2 regions of the Citroniella saccharovorans genome follow, and region 1 is predicted to be linked to the other one. Evidence: a T-box and tRNA genes for the amino acid it is inferred to sense, from the RefSeq annotation. Region 1 holds a T-box; the other holds one or more tRNA genes.
What was found. The T-box of region 1 lies ahead of ileS (isoleucine--tRNA ligase). A T-box ahead of a tRNA ligase gene usually reads a tRNA of that ligase, here a tRNA-Ile.
Positions count from the first base shown of each region.

Region 2: it has a tRNA-Ile gene. The T-box ahead of ileS (isoleucine--tRNA ligase) is inferred to sense a tRNA for this amino acid. The anticodon was not compared.

Region 1 is NZ_JAYKOT010000003.1:309,166-319,514, forward strand. It holds gene VLK81_RS04015 (BaiN/RdsA family NAD(P)/FAD-dependent oxidoreductase) at 1-791, shown strand, start outside; gene VLK81_RS04020 (NAD(P)H-dependent oxidoreductase) at 797-2,089, shown strand; T-box leader at 2,124-2,328, shown strand; gene ileS (isoleucine--tRNA ligase) at 2,371-5,466, shown strand; gene VLK81_RS04030 (HD domain-containing protein) at 5,549-6,481, shown strand; gene VLK81_RS04035 (GNAT family N-acetyltransferase) at 6,501-7,040, shown strand; gene VLK81_RS04040 (NAD-dependent protein deacylase) at 7,022-7,759, shown strand; gene VLK81_RS04045 (zinc ribbon domain-containing protein) at 7,759-8,190, shown strand; gene VLK81_RS04050 (M42 family metallopeptidase) at 8,436-9,446, opposite strand; gene VLK81_RS04055 (NUDIX hydrolase) at 9,561-9,977, shown strand; gene whiA (DNA-binding protein WhiA) at 9,974-10,349, shown strand, end outside.
Region 2 is NZ_JAYKOT010000003.1:1,155,176-1,165,524, forward strand. It holds gene VLK81_RS08130 (ATP-dependent Clp protease ATP-binding subunit) at 1-1,241, opposite strand, end outside; gene VLK81_RS08135 (hypothetical protein) at 1,254-2,246, opposite strand; gene VLK81_RS08140 (UvrB/UvrC motif-containing protein) at 2,230-2,808, opposite strand; gene VLK81_RS08145 (CtsR family transcriptional regulator) at 2,818-3,276, opposite strand; gene VLK81_RS08150 (hypothetical protein) at 3,567-4,232, shown strand; gene VLK81_RS08155 (AI-2E family transporter) at 4,245-5,456, shown strand; gene VLK81_RS08160 (hypothetical protein) at 5,937-6,128, opposite strand; gene VLK81_RS08165 (EFR1 family ferrodoxin) at 6,326-7,084, opposite strand; tRNA gene VLK81_RS08170 (tRNA-Ile) at 7,234-7,310, opposite strand; tRNA gene VLK81_RS08175 (tRNA-Ile) at 7,323-7,399, opposite strand; tRNA gene VLK81_RS08180 (tRNA-Trp) at 7,421-7,495, opposite strand; tRNA gene VLK81_RS08185 (tRNA-Phe) at 7,512-7,587, opposite strand; tRNA gene VLK81_RS08190 (tRNA-Ser) at 7,615-7,706, opposite strand; tRNA gene VLK81_RS08195 (tRNA-Ser) at 7,716-7,804, opposite strand; tRNA gene VLK81_RS08200 (tRNA-Lys) at 7,830-7,905, opposite strand; tRNA gene VLK81_RS08205 (tRNA-Gln) at 7,914-7,990, opposite strand; tRNA gene VLK81_RS08210 (tRNA-Arg) at 7,994-8,070, opposite strand; tRNA gene VLK81_RS08215 (tRNA-Gly) at 8,074-8,147, opposite strand; tRNA gene VLK81_RS08220 (tRNA-Tyr) at 8,201-8,286, opposite strand; tRNA gene VLK81_RS08225 (tRNA-Thr) at 8,292-8,367, opposite strand; tRNA gene VLK81_RS08230 (tRNA-Val) at 8,396-8,471, opposite strand; tRNA gene VLK81_RS08235 (tRNA-Glu) at 8,507-8,581, opposite strand; tRNA gene VLK81_RS08240 (tRNA-Asp) at 8,680-8,756, opposite strand; tRNA gene VLK81_RS08245 (tRNA-Met) at 8,796-8,872, opposite strand; tRNA gene VLK81_RS08250 (tRNA-Leu) at 8,880-8,968, opposite strand; tRNA gene VLK81_RS08255 (tRNA-Asn) at 8,974-9,048, opposite strand; rRNA gene rrf (5S ribosomal RNA) at 9,080-9,196, opposite strand; rRNA gene VLK81_RS08265 (23S ribosomal RNA) at 9,250-10,349, opposite strand, start outside.

The DNA.
Region 1 (10,349 bases):
TTACAGATAAAAGAACATTTTTACCAGATATTTTAATTATAGCAAGTGGTGGAAAAACTTATAAGAATTTAGGTAGCGATGGATCAATGTTTGCCATTATAGATAAACTTGGTCATAGGCTAACAAAATTTTCTCCAGCAATTTGTAGAATTAGTCTTTTTGGAGATTTTTTCAAAAAAGTTAAGGGAACTAGATTTTTCTCTAATTTATCTCTTTTTGAAAATGATAAAAAGCTTAAGTCTTATTATGACGAAATACTTTTTACAGATTATGGAATTTCTGGACCAGCTGTCCTTCAGCTTTCTTCTTATGCACTAGATATTTTAAATTCAAATAAAGATGCCTATTTTTCTATAGACTTTTTAAGTGAATTTAGCTTTGAGGAATGCTTAAATTTATTTTCTTATGAATTTTATAAAGAAGTAAAATTTACACTAAGGACTAATTTGGCATCTAAAATAAAAATAAGTTTAGTAGATGCTTTATTTGATGAGGATTTTCTAAAAAGATATACCAATACTTTTTCAATCGAAGAGATTAAAAGTATTATTGATAGACTTAAAAATTTTAAATTAAAAATAAAAGGATATAAGGATTTTGATAAGGCTCAGGTTACAAGAGGTGGGGTTGATACAAGAGAAATTAATCCAAAAACTTATGAGTCAAAAATTATTAAAAATTTATATTTTGTTGGTGAAGTTTTAGATATTGACGGAGACTGTGGAGGATTTAATCTACACTTTGCATTTTCTAGTGGACTAAAGGCAGCAAAAGCTATTTTAGGAGAGTGAAAATAATGTTTAGAATGAAAAGAAAGTTAGAAGAATTAAATAAAAGCGGGAAAAAGATAAGAGTAGAACTTGTAGGAATTGGGAAAATGGGCAGGGGTCTTATTAATCAAATGGCTACAATTTCTGGAATGAGACCTTCAATTTGTGTAGATGAAAAACCTCAAAAGGCTATAGATGCTCTTATAGCAGCTGGAGTAAGTAGTGAAAATATTATATTTACAAATTCAAAATCCAAGGCTTTAGAAGCTTTAGAAAAAGATAAATTTATTGTAAGTGAAGATTATTCTATTGGACTTGAACTTGAAAAAATTGACGCTTTTGTTGATGCTACAGGTAATCCTCCCTTTGGTGCAAAACTAGCATTTGATGCAATTAATAATAAAAAACATATTATTATGCTCAATGTAGAAACTGATGCTGTAGTTGGACCAATACTTTACAAAATGGCTAGAGAAAATGGAGTAATATATACTGGAACAAAGGGAGACGAGCCTGGAGCAATTTTAGAACTAGCAGACTTTGCAGTTGGTTCTGGATTTGAACTTCTTGTAGCAGGAAAGGGGAAGAATAATCCACTAAATAATTATATAACCGAGGATGAGGTATATGAAGAAGCTGTGTCAAAAGGACTTTATCCAAAAATGTTAACCTCTTTTATCGACGGAACTAACACTATGATTGAACTTACTGCGGTTTCTAACGCTTTAGGATTTACTCCTGATATAATTGGCTGTCATGGAATAAAAACAGATCCAAAAAATATTTCTAAACAGTTTAGTCTCAAAACTGAGGGCGGAGTTTTAGAAAATTATAAGATTGTTGATTTTGCATTTGGAATGGCTCCGGGAGTTTTTGTAATAGTTACTTCTGAAAAAAAAGAAGTGAAGGATTTAATGAAATATTTAAATATGGGTGAGGGACCAAATTATCTTCTTTATAGACCATATCATTTAACTAGCCTTGAAACCCCTATTACAATTTATGATGCAGTTGTTGAAAATGAGGCTACAATTGTACCAGAAAAAGGACAAATTAGCGATGTAATTACCGTTGCTAAAAAAAATCTTCTTGGAGGAGATCTTCTTGATGGAATGGGCTCCAAAGATGTTTTTGGTAAAATAATTTCTCATAAAGATCAAGAATTAAAAAATCTTCTTCCAATTTGTCTAATAAATAAAAATACAAAATTGAAAAAATCTATAAAAAAAGATTCACTTATAACATTAGATGATGTTATTTTAGATGAAAGTGAGATTATTTTTAAGCTTCGCAAGGAGCAAGAAAGACTTGGCTTATAGTTTGACATTTTATAATAATTCTTATAGAATATGAGTACAAGCAATAATGAGGAAGAGTAGGTAATTTAAATCTACACAGAGAAAAGGATTAGCTGAGAACCTTTTAGATTTACTTTACTGAAGATCACCCTTTAGCTCCATGTGAAAGCATGTGCGCAATTAAACTGCGTTATGTTTATTAAGTGGTAGGGCTTATGCCCTGCAAGAGGTGTGGTACCGCGATTTTTTTCGTCCCTTGTTATAGGGACTTTTTTTATATTTAAAATTAAAGAGGAGAAAATATGAAATTTAAAGAATTATCTAAAAAAACTGTTAGAGATAGGGAGATAGAAATCTCTAAGTATTGGAAGGACATTGATTTACTTCATCTTTCTGTTGAAGAAAGGGACAAGGCAAATAATTACGTCTTTTTTGATGGACCACCAACTGCAAATGGTAAGCCAGGAATACATCATGTTATATCTAGAACTTTAAAAGATGCTACTTGTAGATACAAGACTATGAAGGGCTTCAGGGTTAAGAGAAAAGCGGGATGGGATACTCATGGCCTACCTGTAGAAATTGAAGTTGAAAAAAAACTTGGCCTTCATAATAAAAAAGAAATTGAAGAATATGGAGTGGAAGCATTCAACAAGGAATGTAAAGACTCAGTATTTACTTATGAAAAAAAATGGAGAGAAATGTCAGATAGAATGGCTTTTCTTGCCGATATGGACAATCCTTATATAACTCTTCAAAATGATTATATAGAAAGTGTTTGGAATTTACTTGATGGAATGTTTAAAAAGGGCTTAGTGTATGAGGGAGCAAAAATCCTTCCTTACTGCCCAAGATGCGGAACTGGACTTGCATCCCATGAAGTTGCTCAAGGTTATCAGCTAGATAAAATAACTTCTGTTTATGTAAAGTTCAAGATTAAAGATAAAAATGAATATTTTCTAGCTTGGACTACAACTCCTTGGACTCTTCCAAGTAACATTGCTCTTTCAGTTGGACCAGAAATTGAATATTCTAGGGTAATTTTCAAAGATGAAATTTTAATATTAGCAAAAGAAAAAGTTTCAGAACTTTTAGGAGAAGAAGCAGAAATTTTAGAAAGTTTCAAAGGTAGTGAACTTGAATATGTGGAATATGAACAGTTAATTCCTTATATAGAAGTTAAAGATAAAGCTTTTTATGTTACATTAGCTGATTATGTTACTATTTCAGATGGTACAGGAATTGTTCACTCAGCTGCTGCATTTGGAGAAGATGACTATAAGGTTGCTAGAAAATATAATCTACCTATAATAAATCCAGTTGATGAAGAGGGTAAATTCACAGAAACTCCTTGGAAGGGTAAGTTTGTTATGGACTGCGACCCTTCTATTATTGACTATCTAAAGGAAAATAATAAATTATTTAGAAAACAAAAAATTGAACACAATTATCCACATTGCTGGAGATGTAAAACTCCATTAATTTATTATTCAAAACCTTCCTGGTATATTGAAGTAACTAAGTATAAAGATAAATTAATTGAAGAAAATAATAAGGTTAATTGGTATCCAGATTTTGTAGGTAAAAAGAGATTTGGAAATTGGCTTGAAAATCTTAATGACTGGGCGATTACACGTTCTAGGTATTGGGGAACTCCATTCCCAGTTTGGAAGTGTGAAGAGTGTAATCACACTGAATCAGTTGGTTCAATAAAAGAGCTTAGGGAAAGAGCTATAGAAGATGTAGCTGAAGATATAGAACTACATAGACCTTATGTAGATGATATACATTTTACCTGCAAAGAGTGCGGCGGCAGAATGACAAGAGAAAAAGATGTTATTGACGTTTGGTTTGACTCTGGGGCTATGCCTTTTGCTCAAAGACACTGGCCATTTGGAGATGAAAAAGAATTTGAAGAAAGCTATCCAGCAGATTTTATAAATGAAGGTATAGATCAAACTAGAGGATGGTTTTATTCTTTACTTGCTATTTCTGTTTTAACAAAGGGTATAGCTCCATATAAAAATGTACTTGTTAATGACTTAATTCTAGACAAGGAAGGGAAAAAGATGTCTAAGTCTAGAGGTAACACTCTTAATCCTATAGAGCTTTTTGATGAATATGGGGCAGATGCAGTAAGATATTACTCAGTTTATGTATCTCCTCCTTGGGTTCCAACTAAGTTTGATGTGGATGGTTTAAGAGAAGCTGAATCTAAGTTCTTTAGATCACTTAGAAATACCTACAATTTTTTCCAAATGTATGCTGAAACTGATGGCTTAGAATTAAATGATATTTTGGAAAAAGAAAATGAACTTGAAGAAATTGATTACTGGATACTTTCTAGATATAATTCAGTCTTAAAAACTTATTTTATAGATATGGATAAATTTGAATATACTAAAGTTATTAGAGACTTAACAGAGTTTTTAATAGAAGATATTTCAAATTGGTATATAAGAAGAAATAGAAGAAGATTTTGGCAAAAAGATTTAAATAAAAATAAACTTGCAGTTTACAACACAACTTATAAAGTTCTTTTAGGACTAGTAAAAATGATGGCACCATTTACTCCATTTATCAGTGAAGAGATTTTCCACAATTTAACTGGAGAAAAATCAGTTCATTTAGAGCTTTTTGATGAAGTGAATGAAAGTTTAATTAATAAGAATCTTGAAGAAAAAATGAATATAGTAAGAAGCCTAGTTGCTCTTGGAAGAAGCTCTAGAGAAAAAGTTGGCATAAAAGTTCGTCAGCCTCTACTAGAGATCATAGTTGATGGTAAGTACAAAGAAAAAATTGGAGATTTAACTGACCTTATTAAAGATGAGCTAAATGTAAAAGATGTTATCTTTGAAGAAAATATATCTGAATTTATGAATATTGAACTTAAGCCAAACTTTAAAGAAGTTGGAAAAATTCTTGGGAAAAATATAAAGAAGTTACAAGACCTAATAAATAATAGCGATTCAAAAGATCTTCTAGAAAAAACAAGAAAAGGTGAAGCTGTTTTAGATCTTGGAGAAGAAAAAATTAATCTTACTGAAGATTTCTTAGATGTTCGTGTTTCTGCTAAAGAAGGTTATGATGTAAGTATGGAAAATAATATTTTCCTAATTCTTGAAACTAAATTAACTAAGGAACTTATCGATGAAGGTTTTGCTAGAGAATTTATATCTAAAGTTCAAAACATTCGTAAGTCTAGTGGATTTGAAGTTATAGATAGGATAGAAATTGAATATTCATCTTCTGAAAAAGTGAAATCAGCTATTGATAGCTTTATTGAAACTATAAAAGATGAAGTCTTAGCAGATAAGATTGAATTTTCTGAAAATAGCTTTGACAGAGAAGAAGATTTGAATGGTGAAAAAATCACTATAGATGTTACTAGAAAATAAATATTTAAAGAGAGCTTAATTTAAGCATAAGCTCTCTTTAATATTCAGTAATTTAATAATATTAAAAGATAATGGAGGATTTATGACTAATAACAATCTTACTACATTTGTTGGAATAGTTTCAGATCTTGTAGAAAAAACAACATCAAATAGTGAGTCTTATATTAATTTTAGTTTAAATGATAAAGTGACCAAGATAGATACAAAAGCTTGGCAAACTACAATGGAAGAAATGAATGAAAAAAATATTGAAAATGGGTCATTTGTAATCATTGAGGGAAAAATAAATAGATTTAAAGACAAAGATCAAATTATTATCAATAGAAGTAATGAGGGCCTAAGAATTAGATTAATAAATGAAAATGATCCGATTAATATTGATCAATTTATTAAAACTGCTCCATTAAAAGATGATATTATGAGAAGTTATTTTAGAGAAAAAATTTCTGAAATTGAGGACGCTGAATATAAATCATTTATGGAGCAAATATATTTTGATTATGAGAATAAAATATTAAGCTATCCTGGGTCAATTACTGTTCATCACGATTACAAGATGGGATTAGCCTACCACATGTATAGGATGCTTAAAAGTGCTCATGCATTAGCTGATGTTTACAAAGATATAAATAGAGATTTACTTACTATTGGAGTTTTACTTCATGATATTGGAAAAGTAAAATGTTACGATGTAACTATAGATGGAGTAAGTAAAGGTTACACTTTAGAAAATGACTTAATTGGTCATATTGCAATTGGAATAATTATTTTAGAAAAATATGAGCTTAAAGAAGACAAGAAGGATCTAATAAGACACCTAATTTTATCTCACCATGGGAAAATAGAATATGGTGCTGTGGTTCCTCCTATGTTTAAAGAGGCTCTAATACTTCATATGGTAGATAATTTAGATGCTAGAATGACAATTATGGAAGATGAACTTGAAAAAATTGAAGAGGGACAAGTTTCTGATAGGATATTTTTCTTAGATAGGGCAAAAGTTTATAAATTTTAAAATTGATAAAGGTGATAGAGTGGATAAAAGAGTTGAAATTAGGCAAATTACCGAGAAGGATGCAGATAACCTATACAATTTAATAGAAAAAAACAAGGCTTTTTTATCTACCTGGATGGATTTTTTTGAAAAAGTTGACAAAAATTCAGTTGTATATTCAATAGAAAAATGGAAAAAAAGTATGATACTAGGGGAAAGTTTTGAATTTGGAATTTTTCTAAACAATGATATAATTGGAATGGTAAGTCTCATAATAGAGAAGGATGGTAATCTTGCAGATCTTGGTTACTGGCTTGGAGAAGAGTATACAAAAAATGGCTATGCAACTGAAGCGGTAAGCTATGTGCTTGAATTTGCCTTTACTTTTTTAAGCCTAAATAAAGTTCAAATCAAAGTGCACGAAGATAATTTTAAATCTCAAAATATTCCAAAAAGACTTGGCTTTAGATACGATGCAATCCTAAGAGAACATCAAAGGCTACATGGTAGGTATGTAAACTTATTTTTATTTTCAATGCTTAAAAGAGAGTGGAATGAACTATGGAAAAAAACAAATTAATCGATAAAAATATTTTAAAAAAACTAATTGAAGAATCTGACAATATTGTATTTTTTGGTGGAGCAGGAGTTTCAACTGCATCAAATATACCTGATTTTAGAAGCCCTACTGGCCTTTATAATGAAAAAAGTGAATTTAATTATCCACCAGAATATCTTTTATCCCATAGCTTTTTTGTAGAAAATCCAAGGGCATTTACAAAATATTACAAAACAAAATTAATCTATAAGGATGCTAAACCAAATGCTTGTCACTTTTCTCTTACAAAGCTTGAGAAAATGGGAAAATTAAAAGCTATTATCACTCAAAATATTGACTCGCTTCATCAAAAAGCGGGATCAAAAAATGTTATTGAAATTCATGGGAATCTAAGAGATTATTACTGTATATCTTGCGGTAAAACTTACTCTGAAGATGAAATTTTAAAGACTGATGATTTGAATATTTGTGAATGTGGTGGAATTATAAGACCAGATATTGTACTTTATGAAGAAGGTCTTGATATGGATAAATTTTCTAAGGCTATTAACTATATAAGTAATTGTGATCTGTTTATAGTTGGAGGTACAAGCCTTGCAGTTTATCCTGCAGCTGGGCTTTTAAGATATTATAATGGAAACAAGCTAGTAATTCTCAATATGGAAAAAACACCTATGGATGAATTGGCTGATTTTATCTATTATGGAGATATTAGTAAGATAATGGAGGATATTATTTAATGAATGGATTAAAAAACTCATTTAAAAATTTTATGAAAGGAAGATATGGTGGAGATGAGCTTGGAGAAGCACTGAAAAATTCATCAGCTGTTTTCTTAGTAATTTCAATCATACTTTCTTTTTTATTAAAGGAAAGCAAAATTCCATACATCCCATTTTTCTTTGCAATAGTGTTTTTTGTAAGCTTTTTATTTAGATATTTTTCTAAAAATAAAATAAAAAGAGGTTCAGAAAATTACTTGTTTATGGCAGGAGTAAATAAAAAAGGATTTAAATTCGATGGATTTAAGAAAAAACAAAAAAAAGATACTAAAAACTTTGTTTATTTTAAGTGTCCATATTGCAGTCATGACCTTAGAGTTCCAAAGGGAAAAGGAAAATTAAAAGTTAGATGTCCAAAGTGTAAAAATACTTTTGAAAAGAGAACTTAAAATATTTTTTCTAGATTGGAAAAGATAATAAAGTTTTATAGATAATAGGCTTGAGAAAAGAAAACTCTAGCCTATTTTTATTTATCCATTTTTATTACAAATTATACTTAATATAATTTAAAATCTTTGAATTAAATAAATAAATGACTTAACTATTATTTTCTATATTTAATAAAAAATACTACCAAAAAAGAGCTGAACAGACTTTATTTTCTGATTCAGCTCTTAAAATTTATTTTATATTTTTATCTTTCAACAAAAGCTTTCATTAGCTTAATTGTGTTTTCAATTCCTCTTTTATGAGTTCTTTCTAGAGTATGTGAGTGGCTAACGCCAGGACCAATTAGACCTGCTCTTATATCAAAACCAGCTCTAAGAGCCGCAGATGCGTCAGAGCCATAAAAAGGATATATATCAATTGCATACTCAACATCATTTTCTCTTGCTAATTTTTCAAGTTCTTTTCTAAGAACTAAGTCGTAAGGACCTGATGAGTCAAGGGCACAAATTGTAACAATTTCTTCTTTTGAAGATTGGCCAGTATCTGGAGCTGACATATCAACAGAAATTAAGTCTTTTGTTCCTTCTGGTAAAACTGTTGCTCCGTGTCCAACTTCCTCATAGTTTGAAATTAAAAAATGAACAGTTCTCTTTGGAGTTTTGTCTTTTAAATATTCTGCTAGTCCAAAAATAGAAGCAACGCCAGCTTTGTCATCAAGATGTCTAGATTTAATAAATCCAGCTTCTGTAAATACAGTTCTAGTGTTTAGAGAAATAAAATCTCCGATTTGAATTCCTAGTTTTTCTACCTCCTCTTTACTAGAAACTTCTTCATCTAATACTATGGACATAGTATCGTAAGTTCTTTCACCGCTCTCTACATTTTTAGGATGAACATGAACTGAAGAATCATTTAATCTAACAGTTCCATCATAAACTTTTTTATCAGAGTGGATTTTTACATATTCATTTTCAACAGTATTTATTGGATAACCACCAATTTTGTGAAAAATAATTCTTCCATCTTCTCTAATATTTTTAACCATTAGTCCTAGAGTATCAACATGACCTGTAAAAGTAATTACATCTTCTTTGTCCTTACCTTCTATAGTAGCTATTAGTGATCTTTTGTGTGTTCTTCTTGTTTTTATTCCAAGCTTTTTAAATTCTTCTTCACAAAAATCAAGGGCATCATCTGCCATACCAGTTGGTGAAGGTATATTTAATAATTTTTCTAATATATCTAAGCTATACATATAATCCTCCTTTAAATTTTATCAACTTAATTTTACTATTAATTTTAAGATAAATCAATTTTGTATAAAAGCTATACTTATTGTATAATAGTTATAGTTATTTTGGAGGACGATATGAAAGAGACTAGTAGTGGAGGAGTAGTAGTAAGAAACGGAAAAGTTTTGATATTAAAAAAGTTCCGCGGTGACTGGGTTCTTCCTAAAGGTAGATTAGAGGAAGGGGAGAATATTCGGCAAGCTGCTTTAAGAGAAGTGCTTGAAGAAACTGGAGTTAGTGGAACTATTAAAGAATATATTGGATATTTAAAATATAATTATAAACATTCAAATGGTGAGATAGTTAATAAAACAGTCCACTATTTTTTAATGTATGATTTAGATAACACTATTCCTGTTCCGCAAAGAGAAGAGGGATTTTTCCTTTGTTATTATATGGACTTTAGGTCGGCAATAAAAAAACTTAGGTATGGAGCAGAAAAAAACATGGTAAAAAAAGCCTATCAGCTTATTCAGAGGAATAATAAAAAATGACTTATTCAAAAAATGTTAAAGATGAAATTTCAAAGTTAAATATAGATGATAAGCTTTCAATAGCTGAACTGCAAGCTTTTACTAGAACTAATCTTGTAGTATCTGTTTCACTAAATGGCAAGATTTCACTTACATTTACAACTGAAAATAGCTCAACTGCAAGAAGGATATTTTCAATAATTAAAAAAGTTTATCTTTATGAAGCAAAGATACTTGTTAGTAGATCAGAATTAAAAAAGAATAGAACTTATAAGATACTTGTAAAAGATGAAGAAATTTCTATATATATTTTAGAAGACTCTAATATTGACCATTCGGTATTTAGGGATTTAAGTTTTAAAGATCCTGATAAGGGAATACATTATAGTGATT
Region 2 (10,349 bases), 850 kb from region 1:
TTCTCTAAAGCTTTTTTATCTTTTGGTGGAATATAATTTTTAACTCTTATTTTTGATGCGGCCTCATCAATAAGGTCAATTGCCTTATCAGGAAGAAATCTATCAGTTAAATATCTTGATGAAAGCTCTGCAGCTGCTACAATCGCTTCATCTGTAATTTCAACTTTGTGATGAGCTTCATACTTGTCCCTAATTCCTTTTAAAATAGAAATTGTATCCGATACCGTAGGCTCATCAACCATTATCGGCTGAAGCCTTCTTTCAAACGCCTTATCCTTTTCAATATGCTTTCTATACTCATCTATAGTAGTAGCTCCAATTATTTGTAGCTGGCCCTTAGTTAATAAAGGTTTTAGAATATTTGAAGCATCCATAGCTCCTTCTGCACCACCAGCTCCAATCACATTGTGAATCTCGTCTATAAATAGAATAGTATTATCCATCTTGATTAAGTCTTCGGTAAGATTTTTTAGCCTTTCTTCAAAATCCCCCCTATACTTTGTGCCAGCAATTAAAGAACCCATATCTAAACTTAAGATTCTATAATCTTTTATTATTTCAGGTACATCTTTTTCGACAATTCTTTGGGCCAATCCTTCAGCAATTGCAGTTTTTCCCACTCCTGGTTCACCAATTAAAACAGGGTTATTCTTGGTTCTTCTTAAAAGAACTTGAATTATTCTCTCAATTTCTTTTTGTCTACCAATAACAGGGTCAATTTTTCCATCTTCAGCAAAACTATTTAAATCTTTAACAAATTTTACCTCAGTATTCTCATCCTCATCTCCCATAGCTGAATCCTCATCCTTAGAATTTTTAAATCCCATTATTTTAGCAAGCTCTTCAATAACTCTTGTAGGATGAACACCTGAAAGAGTTAAAAGAACATAGGCAAAAGAGTCTCTATCTTCCATAAGTGAAATTAATAGATGCTCTTGACCAACATAGTTATGGCCAAATTTTCTAGCAATAATTCTAGCATTATCTATTATTTTTTTAACCCTAGGAGAAAGAGATGCTGGTGGCATAAGTGCCTCTCCATATCCTATATTTGAGATAACAAAATTTTTTATAACATCGTAGTCAACTCCAGCGTTTTGAAGTGCCATAGCATCTACTCCGTTTGATGTTATGTGAGCGAGGAGTAGATGCTCTGTACCTATATAATTATGTTTCAATTTATAAGCTTCTTCTTTAGCTTTATTTATAATACTATCAATACTTCCATAATTTTTATCCATATAAGCCCTCCTTTACAAATGATCTCTTATATATTTTGCCCTAGCTTCATTTTCACTTAAATTAGGGCAGAATTCTTTTTTATAAGCAAGTATATGGTTCTTTTGAATATTTTTACTTAAATCAAAAAGCATCTTATAATCATAAGAGTTTAAGACACCTAAACTAATACCCAATCTAATATTTGAAATCTCTAATAAGGCTTCATCTAGACCAATACTTCTGGCATATTTTAGGGTTCCAAGACCTCTATAAATTTTATCTTCAAAAAATAATTTATACTTTTCATAAAATGTTTCTCTAAAACTTGATTCAGTTTTAATTAGTTTATCAGCTACCTTTTTAATATTATCTATAGTGTCTACTTCGCTAATTCCAATATTTTTACTATTATATATAGAAAACATTGCAGAATCAGAAAGAGACTTAGACCCATTAATATCTTCAATTTTTACACCATCAATTTGGATACCATTCAATATTTCAGTTAAAATTCCAGATCTTTTAGATACTGGAAGGTGCAAATAAAGATCAGCTCTCATAGCATTGCCAGTAATGGAAACATCACTAGTAAGAGCACCAAAATAATTATCATAAGAGAATTTTAAACTTGGATCAAGTTCATTAATTAGAGATTTGCTGCTAGAAAATAATTTTTCTAAATCCATATCATTTGAATAAATATCAAGTTTAAAATGTTCGCTTCCTAAAATTGAAATTATAAGTGACCTATTGTCATTTATATAAAACGAAGAAAAATCCCTATTAGATAATAAATCACTAGTTATTAATCCATCTTCAAAGTAAATTTCAGGACTTTCAATTTCAGATAATTTTATACACTTAAGTTTATCCTTAAAAATTCTTTGAATTTCATTTTCTATTTTTTTTTGAATACTTAAGCTAGAGGAATCGTTAAGATTTGATGTAAAATTAAATCCATTGAGATTCCTAGATATGCTTAATTTAGATCCAAGAACAATCTCAGAATTAATCTCTTTTCCCATCTAATTTTTCACCCTCCTCTTTTAGAGCCTTAATCTCATCTCTAAGGTAAGCTGCTTTTTCATAATACTCATCCTTTATTGCAGCTTCAAGCTCTAGCTTCTTTTGCCTAATTAATAAATCTTTTTCATTTATACTACTAGAATTTGAATTTTCTGAATCTAATAAACTCATTTTTTCATCTAAGTTATTGTTTTTATGATTAAAATAAGATTTATTTTCTAAAGTTTTACTATCTTTAGATAAATACTTTAAAATCTCATCTCGAAAAGCTTCATAACAAGAACTACAGCCAAGCTTTTTATTTTTATAAAAATCTTTTAAAGTTAATCCACAATTTTGGCAAGTCTTGTCTTGAAGATTTTTTTCTTCATCCAAAATAGCATTAAAAATACTTTTTGCTAAATCTTTCATATAGTTAGGATTAAATTCCCCAGTATTTGAAAGATTTTCACTCAGCATATTAGAGTAGCAATTAAAACATAGATTAAGTTTTTCTTCAATACCATCTGCCTTTAAGAAAATTTCAATATTGGCATCTTTCCCGCACTTATCACACTTCAAAAAAATCACCTACCTTAAAAAGACTAAAAGCATATTTTTTAGAATATCTGATCTAACATAATTCTTCAAATCCATAGATACATTAGAAAGAGCATAGTCTTCAGTAGCATGGATCATAAGAAGAGCTTCATTTTTACTTATTAGCTCATCATTATATAGCTCCTTAATTATATCCTGGGCCTTGTTTTTTGTAATTCTATCTCCTATACTTTTATCTAAAAGATCTTTAAAAACAGTATCTTCATCAATATCAGCTTTAATTATTTTTATATATCCGCTACCGCCTCTTCTACTTTCAATAAAATATCCTTGGGCTGGTGTGAACCTAGTTTTTAGTACATAGTTTATTTGAGAAGGAGCACAGTCAAACCTAATTGCAAGATCATTTCTACCAAATTCAATAAGACCCCCTTCTTCTTTTAAAAGTTCCTTTAAAAAATTTTCTATACTATTAGATAAACCGCTCATTTTTCCTCCTACATAATAATTTTTATATTGACTTTCTTTGACTTTTAATATTTTAAAAAAAGCCTAATTTCTTAGGCTAATTTAAGTGTAGCATATATTATTTAAAAAAACAAGTTCAATCTTGAACATATTTAAATAAATTATAAATTATTTGAAATTTATTCAAAAAAAGAAATAAAGTATTATAATCATGATAAATAGCCTATTGATTTTATTTTCAATTATAAAATTACAACTTCTTTATAAAATGTTATATAATAGTAATGATTAAACAAATAGGAGACAAAAATATGGATTTAAACTTACTAAAAAAAGATTTACAATTAGAAAAGGAAAAAATAGATATAGATAAGAGAATTGATTTTAGCAATTCTTTCAAGGTTGAACTTTCACTAACTTTAAAACAAAATCAAAACATGTTAAACAAAGACGAAATTAAGAGAATAATTATTTATAAAGAGTCTGTTATTTCTAATAATATTTTTAACCTATTTGAGGTGTTTAATATTAATAAAGCTTATGAATTTCTTTTAGAAAATTTAAATTTTGATATATCTTTCCCACTAGTAGAAAAAATTGTAGAAACTTTAAGCTTTTACGATAATGATGATATATTTTTCAATTCAAACGCACCTAAAAATACAGAGGCTGAACTATTTATGAATAAGCAAAAGAGAAAACTCGATTTTGAAAACTTTTTAAATTTATACTATGATCAAAAATCAAAATTAAAGCCTATAGAGCTTGCAGCTTTTGTTTTAGAAAATATATATAATATGAAATCTCTATATAATTTAAACAAAATATTATCTATTTTATTTATGAATTTTATACTTATTAAAAATTCTTATCTGCCAATAATTTTCGATGATTTTGATAATTTAAATAATACTTTTGAAACAATATATAATAAAGAAATTTTACAGATTAATAATTTCTTAAATCTAGCTAAATAAAGTGGGTGCAAAATGAAATTTATTCCAGAAAAAAAATACACAACTATAGCTATTTACGCTTTTATAGTGCTTGCTGCAGCAATAATATTTTCAGAATTAGTAAAAAACTACCAAAAGTTTTTAGATTTTTTTAATCTACTAAAAACTGTTTTAAGCCCTGTTATAATAGGATTTGCCTTGGCATATTTTTTAAATCTATTAACAAATCTTTTTGAAAGGAAATTATTTTCTCATATTCCGCTTTTTAGAGAAAAAAAATTTATGTCCTCAAGATCTATTTCAATTCTCTTCACTTATGTACTTATAATTGTAATTTTTGTAGCCTTGGTTGTAGTTTTTATTCCAAAAACTATAAACTCAATCTCAAAACTTATAAAAGACTTACCAAGCTATGCAAATACTGCTACAAACTGGCTATATGAAACAACTGATAAGCTAAATATTGATAGATCTATCTATACAAATATTACAAAAAAAGTTAATGACTTTACAATGAACCTAGATAATATTTTTACCTCTATAATTCCAAGGCTTGGAGGTATAATAACGAGTTTATTATCTTCCATTACGACAATTATTATATCAATAATAATTTCTATCTATGTATTAATTGAAAAAGATAAATTTAAAGCCCAAATTAAAATGATTTTTTACTCTATATTTTCAGTAGAAAAATCAAATTCTTTTTTTAACCTAGCTAGTAGAATGAACGATATCATGAAGAAATTTATTTTTGCTCAAGGATTTGTGTCACTTATAGTAGGTATTTCGTTTTTTATAGTTTTAAATATAATGAAAGTAGAATATCCTGGAATATTAGCTACAATTCTTGGTTTTACTAATATGATTCCTTGGATTGGACCTTGGCTAGGAACTATACCATCAGCTATTATTATACTTTTTCAAAGTCCAATAAAAGCTCTATGGTTCTTAATAGCAGTTCTTGTGGTTCAACAAGTTAATGGAAATCTGATCTCTCCAAGAATTCATGGCGACTCACTTGGAGTTTCTGCTTTTTGGATTATTTTTTCAATATTAATAGGAAATGCACTATTTGGTTTTGTTGGAATGCTTTTAGGAATACCTGTTTTTGTAATGATCTATACTCTTATAAAAGAGGGGGTAGAAAGGAAGTTAAAAAAGAAATGTTTGCCAACAAAATCATCCTTCTACACTAGATTTCACATAGAAGAAAATTCTTCTGAAAAAGACAATATAAATTAAATTTTTTAATACTTAAATTTATATTAATCAAGATTACTTTAATATTTAAGGGAGTTTAGTTTTCTATATCTTTATGTTAAGCTATACTCCCTATTAATAACTTATATATTTGATTTTTTTAAAATAAATTGTCTTAGTTATAGAGTTTTATAGGTAATATTCGCTATTATTTTTTCTTCACGAAATTATATTTATAGATAAAAAATAGGGACAATAATACATTGCCACTCAAGTTGTTGACAAAGTAGCAAAATCCAAAAGGTAGCGCTTTATACGAAAGAAATTGTAAGAAATTTAAATTGAAATAATCCGCCCGTAAACCAAACTGTTTGAGCGTTAGTGAGTTTGCGATTTACAGGATTATGAGATTTAGAATTTTTGGGTTTCTGCAGTCGGAAAAGCGTTTTTGGATTTTGTCTACACTCTGAGGGACAATAATAAATTGTCTCTATTTTAATTTAAATTAAATAATTAAAAAGATTAAATAATATTGAATTCTTTAAGCATTTCTTCTATATCTGTACCCTTAATAAGTTTTTCAAGCTTCATCTTTAATAATGGATTAAGTGGAAGATAAGGTTTTTCTCCATCAGATAAAGCAATTATACCATTTAGTAAATATCTTAAATCATATCTTGATATATAAGCTTCAAGAAAGGCTATATTTAGCAAATCTTTCTTGTTTAATAGATTTAAAATTCTTCTTTAAAAAGAATTTTAGTATAATTCTTACTCGTAAATTAACACCATCCTCAATAATATAAAAACAATATCTAATATCTTTAGATTACTTAAAATAAAGAATATTCAAAAATCTAATTTGAGACTTTATATAATTAATTTTCTATCTCAAAAAGAAAAATATTTAATTACTTATTAAATAAATTTTTTAATAGATATCTCTTTTTACCTAAAGTCTTATTTCCATATTCAATTGCTGAAGCTGGACACTTGCATATACAAGCTGCACAATGAGTACAGTTTCCATTCCATTTTGGATAACCATTTTCATAGCTGATATTATTTAATACACATACCTTCTCGCAAAGTCCACACTTAATGCATTTTTTACTATAATAAAATTTCTTATCCTTAACTATAAATTTAAAAAATAGTGGGTTTATTAAGCCTGACTCAAATTTTCCAATAAAACCGCTATTATTCTTTGGAAAATCCTCATTATTTTTTATATATTCACTTATTTTATTTAACTTATCTTTAGATTTTAAAACAATCTCCCTATTTTTCTCATCATTATCTAAATCAAAAAGCATAAGATAGTTTTCAGGCATCTTGATCCCATATAATCCCCTAAAATTTAGACCTAATTTTTCTATATCTTTTTTTAAATATATTTCTGCATTTCCAAATGAATCTCCAAAATTTAGAATTACATATATATCAGATGAACCAGAGAATTTACACTTACCTAGATAATTCGATATGAATCTTGGAAGTCTCCAACTATATGTAGGAGCAATTAAAATAAAAGGCTTATCAGAATAAAAATCAGTTATTCTATTTTCTTTAATAAAATCAAAAAGGTTTAAAATACTATCCTCTAAAATCTTCCCTAATTCTTCTGCCAAAAATTCACTATTACCTGTTCCTGAAAAATATAAAATCATATATACTCCTTAATAAAATAAATTAATAATATTTCAAATAAAAAAAATTTCACCTTTATTATAATCCATAATAAAATAATTTTATAGTAAAACAAAAAAAACGTGCAAATAGCACGTTCATACAAAAGACTTGTATTAATAAATACTTATGGTGGGCCTTCGGGGACTCGAACCCAGGACCTACCGGTTATGAGCCGGGCGCTCTAACCAACTGAGCTAAAGGCCCATAAGAAATTTATGGTGGACCTGGGTGGACTCGAACCACCGACCTCACGCTTATCAGGCGTGCGCTCTAACCAGCTGAGCTACAGGTCCAAAATATATTAATAAAGTATGTGGCAGGGGTAGCAGGATTTGAACCCACGACATTCGGTTTTGGAGACCGACGTTCTACCACTGAACTATACCCCTCTACCAGATTGTCAAATGGTGCCCAGAGCCGGAATCGAACCAGCGACACGAGGATTTTCAGTCCTCTGCTCTACCGACTGAGCTATCTGGGCATAAGTAAATTTTCCTACTCAGCCTTATGGCGGAGAAGGAGGGATTTGAACCCTCGCATCCCTATTCGAGATCTACTCCCTTAGCAGGGGAGCCTCTTCAGCCACTTGAGTACTTCTCCCAATTTGAATGGCGGAGAGGGTGGGATTCGAACCCACGTGGGCTTGCGCCCTAACGGTTTTCAAGACCGCCCCGTTATGACCACTTCGGTACCTCTCCATTTAAAATATTATAAAATAAAAATTGGTGACCCATCCGCGATTCGAACGCGGGACACCTTGATTAAAAGTCAAGTGCTCTGCCGACTGAGCTAATGGGTCATAAAAATTGGTTGGGGTGACAGGACTCGAACCTGTGGAATGCCAGAGTCAAAGTCTGGTGCCTTACCGACTTGGCTACACCCCAATGTGGCGCACCTAAGAGGATTCGAACCTCTGACACACGGATTAGAAGTCCGTTGCTCTATCCAGCTGAGCTATAGGTGCAGATGGAGCGGGTGAAGGGAATCGAACCCTCGCAACCAGCTTGGAAGGCTGGGGCTCTACCACTGAGCTACACCCGCCTATAAAATCAGCGTGTATAAATCCATAATAAATCCCAAAGAGAAAATCAAATTGGTGGAGGAGAGTGGATTCGAACCACTGAAAGCGTAGCTAACGGATTTACAGTCCGTCCCCTTTGGCCAACTCGGGAACTCCTCCAAAAATGGAGCTGGTGGGAGGACTTGAACCCCTAACCTACTGATTACAAGTCAGTTGCTCTACCAATTGAGCTACACCAGCATAAAGACTTTCATTATTTAATTATAAATGGTGGGCGCAATAGGGCTCGAACCTATGACCCCCTGCTTGTAAGGCAGATGCTCTCCCAACTGAGCTATGCGCCCGCAGAAGCTCGATGTATTTAACCTCAAACTTCCGATGGTGACCCTACCGGGATTCGAACCCGGGATACCGCCGTGAAAGGGCGATGTCTTAACCGCTTGACCATAGGGCCTTAATATAAATTTACAAATCACTAATAGTAACAAAATACAATTAATGAATTATTAATATAATAACTATTATAAATAATAATTAACTATAATAATAAAATGGCGACCTGGATCGGGCTCGAACCGACGACCTCCAGCGTGACAGGCTGGCATTCTAACCAACTGAACTACCAGGCCAGAAAATAAATATAGTTTTTAATATTATAATAATTTTTATGGTTGCGGGAGCAGGATTTGAACCTACGACCTCCGGGTTATGAGCCCGACGAGCTACCAAACTGCTCCATCCCGCGATAATAATGGTGCCGAGAATCGGAATCGAACCGATACGGTGTTTGACCACCGCAGGATTTTAAGTCCTGTGCGTCTGCCAGTTCCGCCACCCCGGCTAAAATGGCTCCCAGGGTGGGATTCGAACCCACAGCCTATCGGTTAACAGCCGAGTGCTCCACCATTGAGCTACCTAGGATTATATCAAGGAGAAGAAAAATTCTTCTCCTGTCTGGCACCGTGCTACTCTCCCAGTTCGTTTCCAAACTAGTACCATCACCGCTCGGAGACTTAACTTCTGTGTTCGAGATGGGAACAGGTGTATCCCTCCTGCTATTAGCGCCATACATATAAACCTTAAAACTTAAGATTTAAGTATTACTTAAAGTAATACATATATCCGGTCAAGGATTCGAATTATTAGTATCAGTTAGCTGAAAATATTACTATTCTTACACCTCTGACCTATCTACCAGATTTTCTGTCTGGATTCTTAAAGAAATATCATCTTGAGGGGGGCTTCGTGCTTAGATGCTTTCAGCACTTATCCTTTCCAAACGTAGCTATTGGGCTCTGCTCCTGGCGGAACAACCCATACACCAGAGGTTTGTCCATCCCGGTCCTCTCGTACTAAGGACAGCTCCTCTCAAATTTCTTACGCCCACGACGGATAGGGACCGAACTGTCTCACGACGTTCTGAACCCAGCTCGCGTGCCTCTTTAATGGGCGAACAGCCCAACCCTTGGGACATACTCCAGCCCCAGGATGAGACGAGCCGACATCGAGGTGCCAAACACCCCCGTCGATGTGGACTCTTGGGGGGTATAAGCCTGTTATCCCCGAGGTAGCTTTTATCCGTTGAGCGATGGCCCTTCCATGCGGTACCACCGGATCACTAAGTCCGACTTTCGTCTCTGTTCCACTTGTTGGTGTCACAGTTAAGCCTGCTTTTGCCTTTGTACTCTTTGAATGATTTCCAACCATTCTGAGCAGACCTTTGAACGCCTCCGTTACTCTTTAGGAGGCGACCGCCCCAGTCAAACTGCCCAACTGACAGTGTCCCTGTACCAGATTCATGGCACCAGGTTAGAATTCAAAAGTTAAAAGAGTGGTATCCCAAGGGTGACTCCACTAAAACTGACGCCCTAGTTTCTTTGTCTCCCACTTATCCTGTACATTTAACTCCTAAATCCAATATCAGCCTGCAGTAAAGCTCTACGGGGTCTTTCCGTCCTGTCGTGGGTAATGCGCATCTTCACGCATACTACAATTTCACCGGATCCATTGTTGAGACAGTGCCCAAATCGTTACACCTTTCGTGCGGGTCGGAACTTACCCGACAAGGAATTTCGCTACCTTAGGACCGTTATAGTTACGGCCGCCGTTTACTGGGGCTTAAGTTCTAAGCTTCGCCTTGCGGCTAACTCTTCCCCTTAACCTTCCAGCACCGGGCAGGTGTCAGCACCTATACTTCATCTTTCGATTTAGCAGATACTTGT